One region of the Streptomyces sp. NPDC012510 genome, then DNA from elsewhere that is predicted to be linked to it. Evidence: riboswitches for the same ligand, from Rfam matches in the RefSeq annotation. Region 1 holds a riboswitch; the other holds the start of a gene.
The links. Region 1 has a riboswitch for glycine ahead of gcvT (glycine cleavage system aminomethyltransferase GcvT). Riboswitches for the same ligand answer to the same signal wherever they lie in the genome.

Region 2: another riboswitch for glycine. It lies ahead of gcvP (aminomethyl-transferring glycine dehydrogenase); the one in region 1 lies ahead of gcvT (glycine cleavage system aminomethyltransferase GcvT).

The regions. Positions count from the first base shown of each region.
Region 1 covers NZ_JBIBEN010000015.1:66,335-73,994, reverse strand. The annotation lists gene ACFY9I_RS26525 (ABC transporter permease subunit) at 1-550, opposite strand, end outside; gene ACFY9I_RS26520 (hypothetical protein) at 1,100-1,675, shown strand; gene ACFY9I_RS26515 (enhanced serine sensitivity protein SseB C-terminal domain-containing protein) at 1,874-2,626, opposite strand; gene ACFY9I_RS26510 (enhanced serine sensitivity protein SseB C-terminal domain-containing protein) at 2,851-3,627, opposite strand; gene ACFY9I_RS26505 (AAA family ATPase) at 3,697-4,365, opposite strand; glycine riboswitch at 4,599-4,697, shown strand; gene gcvT (glycine cleavage system aminomethyltransferase GcvT) at 4,864-5,991, shown strand; gene gcvH (glycine cleavage system protein GcvH) at 6,111-6,488, shown strand; gene glyA (serine hydroxymethyltransferase) at 6,507-7,660, shown strand, end outside.
Region 2 covers NZ_JBIBEN010000003.1:523,779-531,438, forward strand. The annotation lists gene ACFY9I_RS07780 (glutamate--cysteine ligase) at 1-1,239, opposite strand, end outside; gene ACFY9I_RS07785 (hypothetical protein) at 1,811-2,395, shown strand; gene ACFY9I_RS07790 (DUF5999 family protein) at 2,796-3,002, shown strand; gene gcvP (aminomethyl-transferring glycine dehydrogenase) at 3,119-6,004, opposite strand; glycine riboswitch at 6,177-6,273, opposite strand; gene ACFY9I_RS07800 (PRC-barrel domain-containing protein) at 6,398-6,766, shown strand; gene ACFY9I_RS07805 (DNA polymerase IV) at 6,904-7,660, opposite strand, start outside.

The DNA.
Region 1 (7,660 bases):
GGTCGTCCGGGAGCACCGAGACCAGGGAGATGATGAAGAGCAGCTGCGGGAAGGCGAGGAGTACGTCCATGGTGCGGCTGATGCACGCGTCGACCCAGCCGCCGAAGTACCCCGCCATGATGCCGAACAACGTACCGAGCACCACCGCGACCACGGCGGCCAGGAACGCCACGAGCAGCGAGATCCGGGCGCCGTAGACGATCCGGCTGAAGACGTCGCGTCCCTTGTTCGGCTCGACACCGAAGAGGAAGTCGCTGCTCACCCCGCCCCAGGCGCCCTGCGGCAGGTTGGTGAGCGGGTCCAGCTCCTCCTGGTGGAACTCGTTCGGCGGGTGGCCGAGCACGGAGACGATCAACGGGGCGAAGATGGCCACCAGGGCCAGGACGACCACGGTGACGCCGCCGGCCAGGGCGACCTTGTCCTGCTTCAGACGGTTCCAGGCGATCCGCTTCAGGGACCGGCCCTCGACCTTCCTGCCCACCGGCCCGGCCGGGTCGGTGGGCGCGGTCGGGACCGCTTCCGCGGTCGTGTCATGCAATGGCGCCGTCATCTGGCAGGGACCCCTCTCAACCGGCGGTGACCGGCCCGCACTTGCCGCTGTGGCGGCGTCAACTCCCTCACACGCGGGGCGAAGCCCCTGGTGGGCGAGTCTTCAACGGTTCGTCGAGCGCTGACCAGACTTGGCGGTGAATGGATGCCTAAACGTGATGCTGCCGCCGGGCTCCGCTATGCGGACACCGGTCAACCGCTGGCGAACGGTGCGTGCTTGGCGCGAAAAGAGCACATCCCCCCATACCAGGGCCGAACTTCAGGCCCTCGAGACCTCAGGTGTGACGGGGATCACATGAAGCTCGGGGACCCCATGCGTCGCCCTCTTTTTCCCATTTACCCCGAGGCGACATCACGACAGAGGGAGCAAATCGCCCGGACCGTCAGGCAGTCGCAATTCTCCCGTTGAGCCTTTCTTGAGGTTCTCCGGATACGGCGGAGTACGGTCCGTTGACAGCCCGGAAACCCCTCCATAGGTTTTTTCCAACGAACGGGGCCACCGAGCGAGAAAAAGCAACAGGGGCCCCACGTACGGGGAAACGGGGAAAAAATGAAGAGCACCATGCGCCGTGGCGTCGGTTCGGCATTTGCCGCGACCGCGCTCCTCGCGGGCACGATGATGGCCACCCAGGGCACCGCTTTCGCGGGGACCGCGGGCGCGCAGAACTGTGGGACGGGTTCCTTCTACACCGTGGAGAAGTTCGGCTCGCCCACGTACAAGCCCATCGCGCCCACGGCCGGCCGGTACAACTCCAGCAAGTCCAAGGCGAAGCTCAACTACACGATGACCACGACCACATCCCGTGCGACCACCTGGAGTGCGGGCGCCACCGTGTCCGTGTCGTGGGGAATCGCCAAGGTCGAGGGTCGCACGGACTACTCGGTCACCAAGAAGACCTCCAAGGGAATCAAGGTCACCAACCAGATGGTGGTCAAGGGCAAGCACTACGGCTTCGTCACGCCGAAGGTGAAGTTCCAGCGATTCAACATCCGCAAGGAGCGCTACGGGCCCGGCTGCAAGACGGTGGTCATCAAGAACTACGGATACATGAACGCCATCGTCGCCTACCCCTTCTTCTCCGAATGTCAGACCAAGAAGTCGAGCGGGTGCACGCCGAAGCCGTAAACTCTCGGCGATAAACTTCGGGCGTAAAAGTCCAGTGCGCTGAACAACGGGGGAAAGCGCACGGAAAACATGCCCGTACATCGTTCTCGTGCACGGGGGCACGAGAACGATGCGAGGAGCCCCTGGCTCCGGAAGGCTCTCTGACGAGTCCTTCCGGAGCCAGGGGCTCCGTCGTCGCGTAACGGGGGCGGCGAGGGCTCAGTAGCCGCCCGGGTATCCGTACCCGCCCGCCGCCGGAGCCTGGGCAGGGGCGGCGGCGTGGGCCTCGCGGTCGTAGAACGGGCGGGCGCCCGCGCGGAGCCACATGGCGACCGGGTCGTACTCGTCGGACATGGCGACGGTGGAGACGGGCAGGCCGTCCGGGACCGCGCCGATGGACTGCTGCATCATCGCGCGCACCGAGTCCACCGCCTGCGGTGAGGTGTCGTACACGTCGAGGCCGATCGCCAGGTACGGCGCGCCGAGCGCGGGCTGCACCCAGGCGCGGCGCAGCGAGCGCACGGCCGGCGTGCGGTGGGCGTTCTGCGTCAGCAGGGCGTAGAACTGCGGGATCTCGATGGCCGGCTCGGACAGCCGGAGCGGGCCCGCGGGCTGTCTCTCCAGGCCCGTGGCGATCCGGCGCAGATCGAGCCAGGGGATGCCGACGCCGCCGCCCGGCGCGTGCGGGTTGAGCCAGAGGCCGTAGTGGTCGGGGTAGAGGGTGCGGGCGACGTCGAGGCCGTCGACCACCTCGTAACTGCGGTTCCAGCCACTGGCGGACAGCTCCTGGGCGGAGGTCACGCACGGGGCGTAGTTGAACCCGTCGACCTCCATGTTCCCGTACTGAGCGTCCGGGGAGCCGGCCTGGCCGTGCCAGAGCAGCATCCAGATCTGGCCGGAGGACGGGGTGGCGAGGGCACGCAGCAGCGCCTCGTAGGCGTCGTATCGCCCGGGCGTCACCTGGCGCAGCATGTGCTCGACCTGCCCGGTGGCGATGCCGCTGCCGCTGCCGCTCACGTTGGCCGCCCTTCGGTGTTGGACCCTGGTTATAGGACACAGCTTAGGTGGTGCGCTGGTCGAGCCGGTCAGGGCTCGGGGCTTGCGGTGATCTGCGGACCACCGCTTCTTCGTGGTCGATCGCGCCCACGCGGCGGAGCCGCATATCGACAGTGCCCCGCGCCCCCGCGGGGCGCCGGTCAGTAACCCTGTTGGTAGAAGGGCCGGACCTTCTCGCGGAGCCAGTCGGCCACCGGATCCTGGGTCACGTCGAGGAAGACCATGTTGACGGGCCAGGGGACGGGGGTCCTGGTGAGGGCTCGGCCGAGGGCGGCGAGCGGGAGGGTGCGGTCGGCTTCCCAGGAGGCGAGTTCGACGCCGATGAACATCACGGGAGCGGCGGTCTCGATGGCGGCGAGGCAGCGGCGGGCGGAGAGGACCGCTCCGGTGCCGGCGAACTCGGCCGAGGCGGCGGCCAGAAAGTCGACGGGGTCGTCCTGCCAGTCCGGCTCGAACAGCCGTACTCGGGCGCCGCTCGCCGATCCGTCCAACGGCGTCCGCCCGGCCCGGCACAACTCGGCCACGGCGGGCGGCGGCAGCGGGATGCCGACGACACCGTCCGGGTTCAGCGCGAGGCCGATCTGCGGGGGCAGGCCCCGGGCGAACTCGACCGCCGGGGCGATCGTGTACGACATGTGGTCGCCGACGACCTGGCGGAACTGTTCCTCGGAGCTGAAGACCGGCACGTACGCCTGCCCGTCGACCTCCATCGTGGGCAGATCGAGCTGACCGCTCCGCGGACCGCCCCCTTCGGGCAGCGGCACCCACACGAAGCTGCGGGCCAGCACCTCCACGATCCGGGCCCCCGCCGTGGGCACCCCGAGAGACGCGGACAGCACCTCCTCCAGCTCGTTGCCGGGCCACCCGCCGTGCCCATGGGGGTGCGCCTGTGCCGGAAAGTCCGCCGGGAAGTCCATCTGCTGCCTACCGCTTTGCTCCGTGATGCTGTCGTCCCTGCACCTTAGTGCCACCGCTCGACCACGGCTTCACCCCACGAAGTCGATCCGCTTCAACACCTCCGCCGCGGCCCGGTCGATCAACACCGCCGCCCCGCAGCCCTGCGGAAGCCTCCCTTTCTCCACCGCCCGCAGCAGCCCCGCCATAGCCCCACGGTGCCGGGCGAAGGCGTACCGCGACACCCCCCGTCCCCGCTCCCGCTGCCCGTCCCGGGCCTCATCGGGCGTGACGTCGAGCAACAGCAGACGCAGCGTGCCGCCGCGGCGGCGCGCCTCGCGCGCGAGCCACGCCCGCACCCATGCCTGCGTCCCGCAGTCATGCACGACGACGCCCTGCCCCGAGCGCAGGGCGCGCCGCAGCCCGGCGTAGTGGGCGATGCGCACTGCGGGGCGGTAGACCGCGTACGGCAGGACGCGGGCGAAGCGCGCGTCGAAGCGGTCCCGGGTGTCCTGGGAGTCGATGCGGAGGCCCGGAACGGCGCGCCGCATCAGCGTGGACTTCCCGCTTCCCGGGAGCCCGGTGACCACCACCAGGTCGGCCGGTCCGAACGACAGCTCGCGAGGGCTCCGTCCGGCACGCCCCCTGAGGTCGCGGACGACCGCCCTCGGGAACGGCCCGCACGCCTCACCGGCCGGTGCGACGGGCTGCTTGGGCACCGCGATGCCCGACGTCGTCGCGTACGCCGTGGTCCTGTTCACCGTGATCGTCCTCCCCGAGGGTATGGAGGTCCCATCCCCACCCACTGTAAAGAGAAGGTAATGCCCGATCCCTCCTGGTTCAGTCCTCGTCCTGCCACAAGAGTGCTACGGACCGCTGTGCCGCCCTTGCCTTCGCTCATCCGCACCCCACGCCATCCCACCTGTGAATGGTCCCCCTGCCGAGCCGCGTCGATGCGTGCGATGATGTGCGCGCCAACTGCATACCGGCCGCTTGAATCCGCGCGGGAGAGCTCCCAGCAGTCGTTCGCTGGGGCGCCGAAGGAGCAAGTCCCTCCCTTGAATCTCTCAGGCCCAGATACCGCGCGGGCGAGGCACATCTGAAAAGCGGGCCGTACTCCCTTTCGCGGGGGCGGCTCCACCCACGGTGCAAGTCACGACCACCGGTACGTACGGTCGTGGTGAACCTCTCAGGTTCCGATGACAGATGGGGAGGACTTTCCTCGCCCTTCGCCTGTCTTGCACTGGGAGCAGAATCCGATGAGCAGCAGCCCCACCACTGGACCGCGCCGTACCGCGCTCGATGCCCTGCACCGCTCGCTCGGCGCGACGATGACCGACTTCGCGGGCTGGGACATGCCCCTGCGCTACGGCTCCGAGCGGGACGAGCACACCGCCGTCCGTACGAAGGCCGGTCTCTTCGACCTCTCGCACATGGGCGAGATCACGGTGACCGGACCGCAGGCCGCGGCCCTGTTGAACTACGCCCTCGTGGGCAACATCGGGAGCGTCGGCGTCGGCCGCGCCCGCTACACCATGATCTGCCGCGAGGACGGCGGCATCCTCGACGACCTGATCGTCTACCGGCTGGGGGAGACCGAGTACCTGGTCGTGGCGAACGCCTCCAACGCCCAGGTGGTGCTGGACGCGCTCGTGGAGCGCTCCGCCGGATTCGACGCCGCGGTGCGGGACGACCGGGACGCCTACGCGCTGATCGCCGTCCAGGGTCCGGAGTCCCCCGGGATCCTCAAGTCGCTCACCGACGCCGATCTCGACGGACTGAGGTACTACGCGGGGCTGCCGGGCACGGTCGCCGGGGTTCCCGCGCTGATCGCCCGCACGGGGTACACCGGCGAGGACGGCTTCGAGCTGTTCGTGAAGCCGGAACACGCGGTCGAGCTGTGGCAGGCGCTGACCAAGGCCGGCGAGGGCGTCGGCCTGGTGCCCTGCGGCCTGTCCTGCCGGGACACGCTGCGTCTGGAGGCGGGCATGCCGCTGTACGGGCATGAGCTGTCGACCTCCCTCACCCCGTACGACGCGGGCCTCGGGCGCGTGGTGAAGTTCGACAAGGAGGGTGACTTCGTGGGCCGCGCGGCCCTGCGCGAGGCCGCCGAGAACGCCAACCACGAGCCGCCCCGCGTCCTCGTCGGCCTGATCGCCGAGGGCCGCCGGGTACCGCGCGCCGGATACCCGGTCGTCGCCGACGGCCAGGTGATCGGCGAGGTCACCTCCGGCGCCCCCTCCCCCACGCTGGGCAGGCCGATCGCGATGGCGTACGTCGACACCATGCACGCCGCGCCGGGCACCCCCAGGGTCGGCGTGGACATCCGGGGCAGCCACGAGCCGTACGAGGTCGTGGCGCTGCCGTTCTACAAGCGGCGGAAGTAGACACTGGGCGCGAGGTCGCCCGGCCCGAGCGTCACACCGGGCACTCCGCGCTGGTCAACAGCGGTTCCAGCAGTCCCCCCCTTCCTCACCACTCCCTCGCGTACAGGAGAATTCAGGCCATGAGCAACCCCCAGCAGCTGCGCTACAGCAAGGAGCACGAGTGGCTGTCGGGCGCCGAGGACGGCGTCTCGACGGTCGGCATCACGGAGTTCGCGGCGAACGCGCTCGGCGATGTCGTCTACGCCCAGCTCCCCGAGGTGGGCTCCACGGTGACCGCGGGCGAGACCTGCGGCGAACTGGAGTCCACCAAGTCGGTCAGCGACCTGTACTCGCCGGTCTCCGGTGAGGTCACCGAGATCAACGAGGACGTCGTCAACGACCCGTCGCTGGTGAACACCGCCCCCTTCGAGGGCGGCTGGCTGTTCAAGGTACGTGTCGCGGAGGAGCCGGACGATCTGCTCTCCGCCGACGAGTACGTCGCCCACACCGCCGGCTGAGAACACGAGGTCGTACGCATGTCGCTTCTGAACACGCCCCTGCACGAGCTGGATCCGGACGTCGCCGCCGCCGTCGACGCCGAGCTGGCACGTCAGCAGTCCACCCTGGAGATGATCGCCTCGGAGAACTTCGCTCCGGTCGCGGTCATGGAGGCCCAGGGCTCGGTGCTGACCAACAAGTACGCCGAGGGCTATCCGGGCCGCCGCTACTACGGCGGCTGCGAGCACGTCGACGTGGCCGAGCAGATCGCGATCGACCGGGTCAAGGAGTTGTTCGGCGCCGAGTACGCCAACGTCCAGCCGCACTCGGGCGCTTCCGCCAACCAGGCGGCGCTGTTCGCGCTGGCCCAGCCCGGCGACACCATCCTCGGCCTGGACCTGGCGCACGGCGGCCACCTCACCCACGGGATGCGTCTGAACTTCTCCGGCAAGCAGTTCGACGTGGTGCCCTACCACGTGGACGACGCGGGCCTGGTCGACATGGCCGAGGTCGAGCGGCTGGCCAAGGAGCGCCGCCCGAAGGTGATCATCGCGGGCTGGTCGGCGTACCCGCGTCAGCTCGACTTCGCCGCCTTCCGCCGGATCGCGGACGAGGTCGGGGCGTATCTCTGGGTCGACATGGCGCACTTCGCGGGCCTGGTCGCGGCGGGGCTGCACCCGAACCCGGTCGAGTACGCGGACGTGGTCACCTCCACCACCCACAAGACGCTCGGCGGTCCGCGCGGCGGCATCATCCTGGCGAAGAAGGACTTCGCGAAGAAGCTCAACTCGTCCGTCTTCCCGGGCTTCCAGGGCGGTCCGCTGGAGCATGTCATCGCGGCCAAGGCGGTCTCCTTCAAGGTGGCGGCCTCGGAGGAGTTCAGGGAGCGCCAGCGCCGCACGGTGGAGGGTGCCCGCATCCTGGCGGAGCGGCTCACGGCGCCGGACGCCCGCGAGGCCGGAGTCAACGTGCTGTCCGGCGGCACGGACGTGCACCTGATCCTGGTCGACCTGCGGGAGTCCGAGCTGGACGGGCAGCAGGCCGAGGACCGCCTCCACGAGGTCGGCATCACGGTCAACCGCAACGCCGTCCCCAACGACCCGCGTCCGCCGATGGTCACCTCCGGCCTGCGGATCGGCACGCCCGCCTTGGCCACCCGCGGCTTCACGGCCGAGGACTTCACCGAGGTCGC
Region 2 (7,660 bases), on a different contig from region 1:
CCGTACGAGGTTCACCGCGTCCACCGTGCCGACCCCGCCGTAGCGTCCGCGCGGCCACCGCAGACGCGCATCGATGCCGTACCGGCACGCCTCGTCGAAGTTGGCGGCGGCGGCCTCGAACGGCATCCGCGTCCAGACGGGCCGCGACTCCTCCGCGAGGGCGCGCACGACCCCGTAATAGAAGGCCGCGTTGGCGATCACATCCGTGATGGTCGGCCCGGCGGGCAGCACGCGGTTCTCGACACGCAGATGCGGCACCCCGTCGGCGATACCGTAGACGGGCCGGTTCCAGCGGTAGATCGTGCCGTTGTGCAGGGTGAGTTCGGCGAGTGAGGGAACGCCGCCCGCGTCGAGGACTTCGATCGGGTCCTCGACGTCGCAGATGGGCAACAGCGCGGGGAAGAAGCGAAGGTTCTCCTCGAAGAGGTCGTACGCCGAGGTGACCCACCGCTCCCCGAACCAGGTGCGCGGTCGCACCCCCTGGGCCTGCAGCTCGGGCGGCCGGGTGTCCGTGGACTGCTGGAACAGCGGGGGTCGCGACTCCCGCCACAGCTCGTGCCCGAACAGGAACGGCGAGTTGGCGCCGATGGCGACCTGCGCGGCGGCGACCGCCTGAGCCGCGTTCCACACATCGGCGAACCGGCCGGGCGTGACCTGGAGGTGCAACTGCACGGAGGTGCAGGCGGCTTCGGGAGCGATCGACTTCGAGGTGCAGACCAGCCGCTCCACCCCGTCGATGTCCAGGGTGAAGTCCTCGCCGCGGGCGGCGACGATCTGGTCGTTCAGCAGGGTGTAGCGATCGCCGGCGGAGAGGTTCGAGGAGACGAGGTCGTCACGGTCCAGCGTGGGCAGAATGCCGATCATCACGATTCCCGCGCCCACCTCGATCGCTTTCCGGTCGGCGTAGGCAAGGGAGGTGCGCAGCTCTTCCGAAAGCTGGTCGAATACGCGACCGCCCAACCGGTGTGGAGCTATGTTGACTTCCAGATTGAACATGGCGAGTTCTGTTTGGAAGTCTCGGCTGGCAATCCGCTCGAGTACTTGCGCATTCATCATTCTCGGCAGACCGTCGCCGTCGACGAGGTTCAGCTCGATCTCCACACCCATGAGGTTCTTGGGGCGGTCGAACCTCTTCTCCTCCAACAGTCGCGCCAGCCCCGCCAGGCACTGCCGCAGCTTGTCGCGGTACTGCTGGCGATCGGATAGGCCGAACGGCCCCGCCACGACCTTCTCTCCCATCTAGGGGTCCCTCCTTGGATGGGCAGGCCGACGAACCGGCCCCTGCTGTCCCGGGTCCACGGGTGATGATGCCCCGGTAGAGCCGCTGATAACGTCCCGCGCGCCACCTGCGCACGCTAGGCTGGGCGCGGCTACCTTCGACCTTATTCACTCGGCGTGCTTCTGGCACATTCAGCGGGCATGAATGAGCATGCGCTTTCCGTCCGGAGCACTTTCGTGAAAAGTGCCGATGAGAACCGGCCGTCCGCTACGTGCCGGTAATCCGAGGTCACCGGCGCACCCTCAGGGAAAAACGAGGCGATGCCCATCTTCCGGCGACCGGATACCGCCTTGCTCTTCATATCCCGAACAGCTAGATGAAACCTTATGTGAACACGCGTCGTATAAACTCCGCAAACGAGGCTGAGAGCCGGCACTCGCGGTCCTCGGTCCTGCCGTCCTGCCACGCGCGGCGGACCCAACCCACGCACCCGGACCCCGGGCACCCGTCTCTCCGATTCCCGAGAGCTGACAGCGCCGTCCGCCCCCGCCCTCGCGCCACCGTGCCTGTCGAACTGAGAGGCGATCCACCATGCCGCTGCATGTCCCCCCGGCTCCCGCGCCCGCCCTGCGCACCGTCCTCACGGCACTCGGTTCTCCCACCGCCGTCCACGAGGCGCGAACTCCTTCCCTGAAGAACGCCCAGGGTCCCGCCACACCCGAACTCCCGCTGCCCGTCCACGTACTGGACCGGATCACACCCGAGGGGACGGGCACCGCCCGGCTCACCGGATGGCGGTTCCTGATCCGCTGCGGCGACCGCGCCGTGGCCGCCGCCGAGACCCGGCTGACCCCGGACGGCTGGGCGTTCTCACACTTCTTCGAGGGCCCGTACATCACCTCCACCGAGCGCGCCCTGCGCCAGGCAGAGGTCATGCAGCAGCCCTACCAGCCACGCCTGCTGTCGGTGCCCGAGCTGTACATGCTCACGCTCTGGCTGCACGCCGACCCCACCACCGACGGCGCCACCGGCCACCCGGCACCGACCGATCTGCTGGTCCCACTGGCACCGGCGCCTCCCGGCATCGCGGCTCACCGACCGCACCAGGTCGCCGATCTCCTTCCGGTGCTGACCACCCGGCTGACGCCCGCACCCCTGCTGGGATCGCCCGCCTGATTCAGGGCCGCCCCGGCGTTCGTACCGACCGTGCCCCGCTGCCGATATCCCGGCGGCGGGGCACTTCTTTCCCGCCTCGAGAATTACCCGCTCCTTCGGGCACCAATGCGCTCGTACGAGCAATTGATGCGCGCTCCCGCCATCGGACTAGCCCCATCCGACCAGAGGGAACCACCCGAACGGACAGTACGGTGAGAATGAACCGTTCACGCGACGGATGCGTCATCAACCTGTGAAGAAGCCGTGCTGCGAAATGCCTGCGGATTGACGCCCGTGGGGCAACACTGGGACCGGACCGATTTATTCACAACGGGGGTCGGCCATGAACGAGGCTTCAAGCCACGGGTCGGACAAAACAGCCATCTCAGACCACACGACAAAGCGAAAGATCCCAACAACCATGTGCCAGCACCAGCCACTGTGCCCGACTGCCGAATCCGCCGACCGGGAGGGTGCCCGGCTCGTGGCGCACCACCCGGAGCAGGGATGGAGTCTGCTCTGCAACGGCGTTCTGCTCTTCGAGGACACCGGTGAGCTTCTGCCGGACGGCAAGATCATCGCCCCGCACCGCCCGATGGGCACCGACACCGTGATGACCGCCGCCTGAGCCGCACGCACGTGCGCACAGGGCGAGCGCCCCGCACAGGACGCCCGCCCGGACGGACGAGGGGCCGGCCCGGAGAGACACTCTCCGCACCGGCCCCGACGCGTATGCGGGGGTGACTACTCCCCGTAGGCGTCCAGCGGCGGGCAGGAGCAGACCAGGTTCCGGTCGCCGAAGGCCTGGTCGATCCGGCGCACCGGCGGCCAGTACTTGTCGGCGGGCGAGACCCCGGCCGGGAAGACCGCTTCCTCGCGCGTGTAGGCGTGCTCCCACTCCCCGCCGAGCGCGGCGGCGGTGTGCGGGGCGTTGCGCAGCGGGTTGTCGTCCGCGGGCCACTCGCCCGAAGCTACCTTCTCGATCTCCACGCGGATCGCGATCATCGCGTCGCAGAACCGGTCCAGCTCCGCGAGATCCTCCGACTCGGTCGGCTCGATCATCAGGGTTCCCGCCACCGGGAACGACATCGTCGGCGCGTGGAAGCCGTAGTCGATCAGTCGCTTGGCGATGTCGTCGACACTCACCCCGGTCGCCTTGGCCAGCGGGCGGAGATCGACGATGCACTCGTGCGCGACGAGCCCGCCCGGGCCGGTGTAGAGCACCGGGTAGTGCGGCTCCAGCCGCTTGGCGATGTAGTTCGCGCTGAGCACCGCCACCTGCGTGGCCCGCTTGAGCCCCTCACCGCCCATGAGCCGCACGTACGCCCACGAGATCGGCAGGATGCCCGCCGAACCCCACGGAGCCGCCGAGACCGGGCCCACGCCCGTCTCCGGGCCGGCCGCTGGCTGCAGCGGGTGGTTCGGCAGATACGGCGCCAGGTGTTCGCGCACGGCCACCGGACCGACCCCGGGGCCGCCGCCGCCGTGCGGGATGCAGAAGGTCTTGTGCAGGTTCAGATGCGAGACGTCACCGCCGAAGTGCCCCGGCTTGGCGAGCCCCACCAGCGCGTTCAGGTTGGCGCCGTCGACGTACACCTGGCCGCCTGCGTCGTGCACCTGGGCGCAGATGTCGGCCACGTGCTCCTCGAACACACCGTGCGTCGACGGATAGGTGATCATCAGCACGGACAGCTCGTCGCGGTACTGCTCGATCTTCGCCCGCAGGTCCTCGACGTCGATCTCGCCGTCCTCGGCGGTCTTCACGACGACGACCTTCATCCCCGCCATGACGGCACTGGCCGCGTTGGTGCCGTGCGCGGACGACGGGATCAGACACACGGTCCGCTGCTCGTCACCGTTGGCCCGGTGGTACCCGCGTACGGCCAGCAGCCCGGCCAGCTCCCCCTGCGAGCCCGCGTTCGGCTGCAGGGACACCTTGTCGTACCCGGTGGCCTCCGCGAGCCGCTCCTCCAGCTCACGGATGAGCGTGAGGTACCCCTGTGCCTGCCCGGCGGGCGCGAACGGGTGCAGCTGAGCGAACTCCGGCCAGGTCACCGGCTCCATCTCGGTGGTCGCGTTGAGCTTCATCGTGCAGGAGCCCAGCGGGATCATGCCCCGGTCCAGCGCGTAGTCCCGGTCGGCGAGCCGGCGCAGATAGCGCAGCATCGCGGTCTCGGAGCGGTACTCGTGGAACACCGGGTGTGTGAGGTAGTCGTCCGACCGCAGCAGCGCCTCGGGCAGCGTGTCCTCGGCGGCGGCGTCGAGGGCCTCCACCTCGCCCTCCACCCCGAAGGCGGTCCACACGGCACCCAGCTGGGCCCGCGTCGTGGTCTCGTCGCAGGAGATCGCCACCAGGTCGGCGTCGACGAGGTGCAGGTTCACGCCATGTTGCCGCGCGGCCGTCACGACCGCGCCGGCCCGCCCCGGCACCCGCACGGTGAGCGTGTCGAAGTAGGCGCCGTGCACGACCTCGATACCCCCGGCGGCGAGCCCGGCGGCGAGCACGGTGGCGTACCGATGCGTACGCCGGGCGATGGTCCGCAGCCCCTCCGGCCCGTGGTGGACGGCGTACATGCCGGCCATCACGGCGAGCAGCACCTGAGCCGTACAGATGTTGCTGGTCGCCTTCTCCCGACGGATGTGCTGCTCCCGCGTCTGCAGGGCGAGCCGGTACGCCTTGTGCCCGTCCGCGTCCACGGAAACGCCCACGAGCCGCCCGGGCAGGCTGCGTGCGAACTTCTCGCGCACGGCCATGTAGCCCGCGTGCGGGCCGCCGAAGCCCATCGGCACGCCGAACCGCTGTGTCGTCCCCACCGCGATGTCGGCGCCCAGCGCACCGGGCGAGGTGAGCAGCGTGAGCGCGAGCAGATCGGCGGCGACGGTGACCAGCGCACCGAGTTCGTGCGCCTGCTCGATGACCGGCTTGAGATCCCGTACGGCACCGGAGGCGCCCGGGTACTGGAGCAACACCCCGTTGATCTCACGTGCGGCGATGTCGGCCGGAATCCCCTCGCTCAGGTCGGCGACGACGACCTCGACGCCGGTCGGCTCGGCCCGGGTCTCGATGACGGCGATCGTCTGCGGCAGCGCGTCCGCGTCGACAAGGAAGAGCCCCTTCTTGTTCTTCCCCATGCGCCGGGACAGGGCCATGGCCTCGGCCGCGGCAGTGCCCTCGTCGAGCAGGGAGGCTCCGGAGGTCGGCAGTCCCGTGAGATCGGCGACCATGGTCTGGAAGTTGAGCAGCGCTTCGAGCCGCCCTTGGGAGATCTCGGGCTGATAGGGCGTGTAGGCGGTGTACCAGGCCGGGTTCTCCATCACGTTCCGCAGGATCACCGGCGGGGTGAACGTCCCGTAGTACCCGAGCCCGATCATCGACCCGAGCACCTGATTGCGATCGGCGAGCGAACGCAGCTCGGCGAGAACCTCGGCCTCGGAACGCGCCCCCGGCAGATCCAGCGCCTCGGCGTTCTTGATCACATCGGGGACCGCGGCGGCCGTCAGCTCGTCGAGCGAGCCGTAGCCGACGTGCGCGAGCATCTTGGCCCGGGCCTCGACGTCTGGTCCGATGTGACGCCGCTCGAAAGGGATTCCCTGTTCGAGCTCGGAGAGCGGAGTGCGATGGGCGGTCATTGCGGAGGCCTCCTGGTCTGACGCGACCTTCGAGGGGCACCACGGCACGGGTGCCCGGACGGCCTCCCCCTCTGTCATCTCAACCTGAGAGCTTCACCGGTGCAGATACGCACCGGCTTTCACCGTCGGTGAGAGCGGAAGCCGTGACACCCGCCCTGCTTTCCAGAGTGACCTCGTCCGTGCGGTACGTGTGCCTGAGAGATTCCGGGGAGGATTTGCTCCTTCGGCGCCTCCGGATGGTGTCCGGAGGACTCTCCCGCACGGGGTCAGCAGCCGCTGCCAGCGTATCAGCGCGGTCAACGCACGCGTCTTCGAGTGGCCGCCTCCCCCGATGTGCCTTTTCGTAGTGGTGAGAGACGATGTGCAACCCCTTTGCCATCACTTGGAGGGCCCGTGCAGACCGACATCGATCCGCGCAACCTGATCGGCCGCAAGGCGTTCGACCGCAAGGGCACCAAGATCGGCACCGTCGACGAGGTCTACCTCGACGACGCCACCGGCACCCCCGAGTGGGCCGCGATACGCATGGGCCTCTTCGGCCGCGACGCGTTCGTCCCCCTGGAGCCCAGCGAGCTGATCGAAGGCACCCTCCGCGTCCCCTTCGACCGCGCCCTCATCAAGGACGCCCCCGACTTCGGCGTCGGCCGCCACCTCTCCCCCGAACAGGAAGTGCAGCTCTACCACCACTACGGCCTGGACATCGCCCCGCCCCCACCCGTCGACCACAACTTCGGCAAGGTCACACGCCAGGACGAGCCGTGACCGGCGTCGGCCCACGCCGCCCCCAGCCCCTACGCCGCCCTCACCCGCCGTAGGCACGACACGCTCCCCTCCGCCGCCCTCCTCTCATCGCCGCGACGGCGCCCGCCCACACGGCGCGGACCGGCGGTCCCACAGCCTCAGCCCCGTACTGCGTCCCGCACCAGCGGCAGCGGCTCCGCCGGCTCCAGCGCGGGATCGTCCGTCCTGAAGGTCCGCACCCGCCCCGGCTCCCGGTCGTGCGGCGTCTCGAACCGCACAGTCACCCGCCCCAGCCCACTACCCTGCACCCACCCAGGGCCGTACTCGGCATGCCGCACGTCGTGCCCGGCACTCCAGTGCCGCTCCCGCCCCACGGTCTCCTCCACCGGGGACACCTCCGCGTCCGCCGTCTCCTCCTCCACCGGAGCCGGCTCTCCCGCCGCCTGCGCGAACAAATCCTCCTGCGTGTAGTCGGCGAGCCCACTGACCCCGACCCCGAGCAACCGCACCCCGCCCGTCGTGTCCACGGCCTCCAACAACCGCGCCGCGGCCTCCCGCACCACCGAGGGGTCGTCCGTGGGCCCCCGCAGGGTCTCCGACCGGGTCAGCGTCGAGAAGTCGTACCGCCGCACCTTCAGCACGATCGTCCGCCCCGACAGCCCTGCCCCCCGCAACCGCCGCACGCACCGGTCCGCGAGCCGCTGCACCTCCATCCGGACCCGCACCCGGTCATGGATGTCCACGTCGTACGTGTCCTCCACCGACACCGACTTCGTGTCCCGCTCGGCCACCACCGCGCGGTCGTCCCGCGCCAGCGCCATCGCGTACAGCCCGTGCCCATGGGCCTTCCCCAGCAGCCGTACGACCTCGTCCTCTCCCGCCTCCACGATCTCCTCGACCGTGGTGATCCCGGCC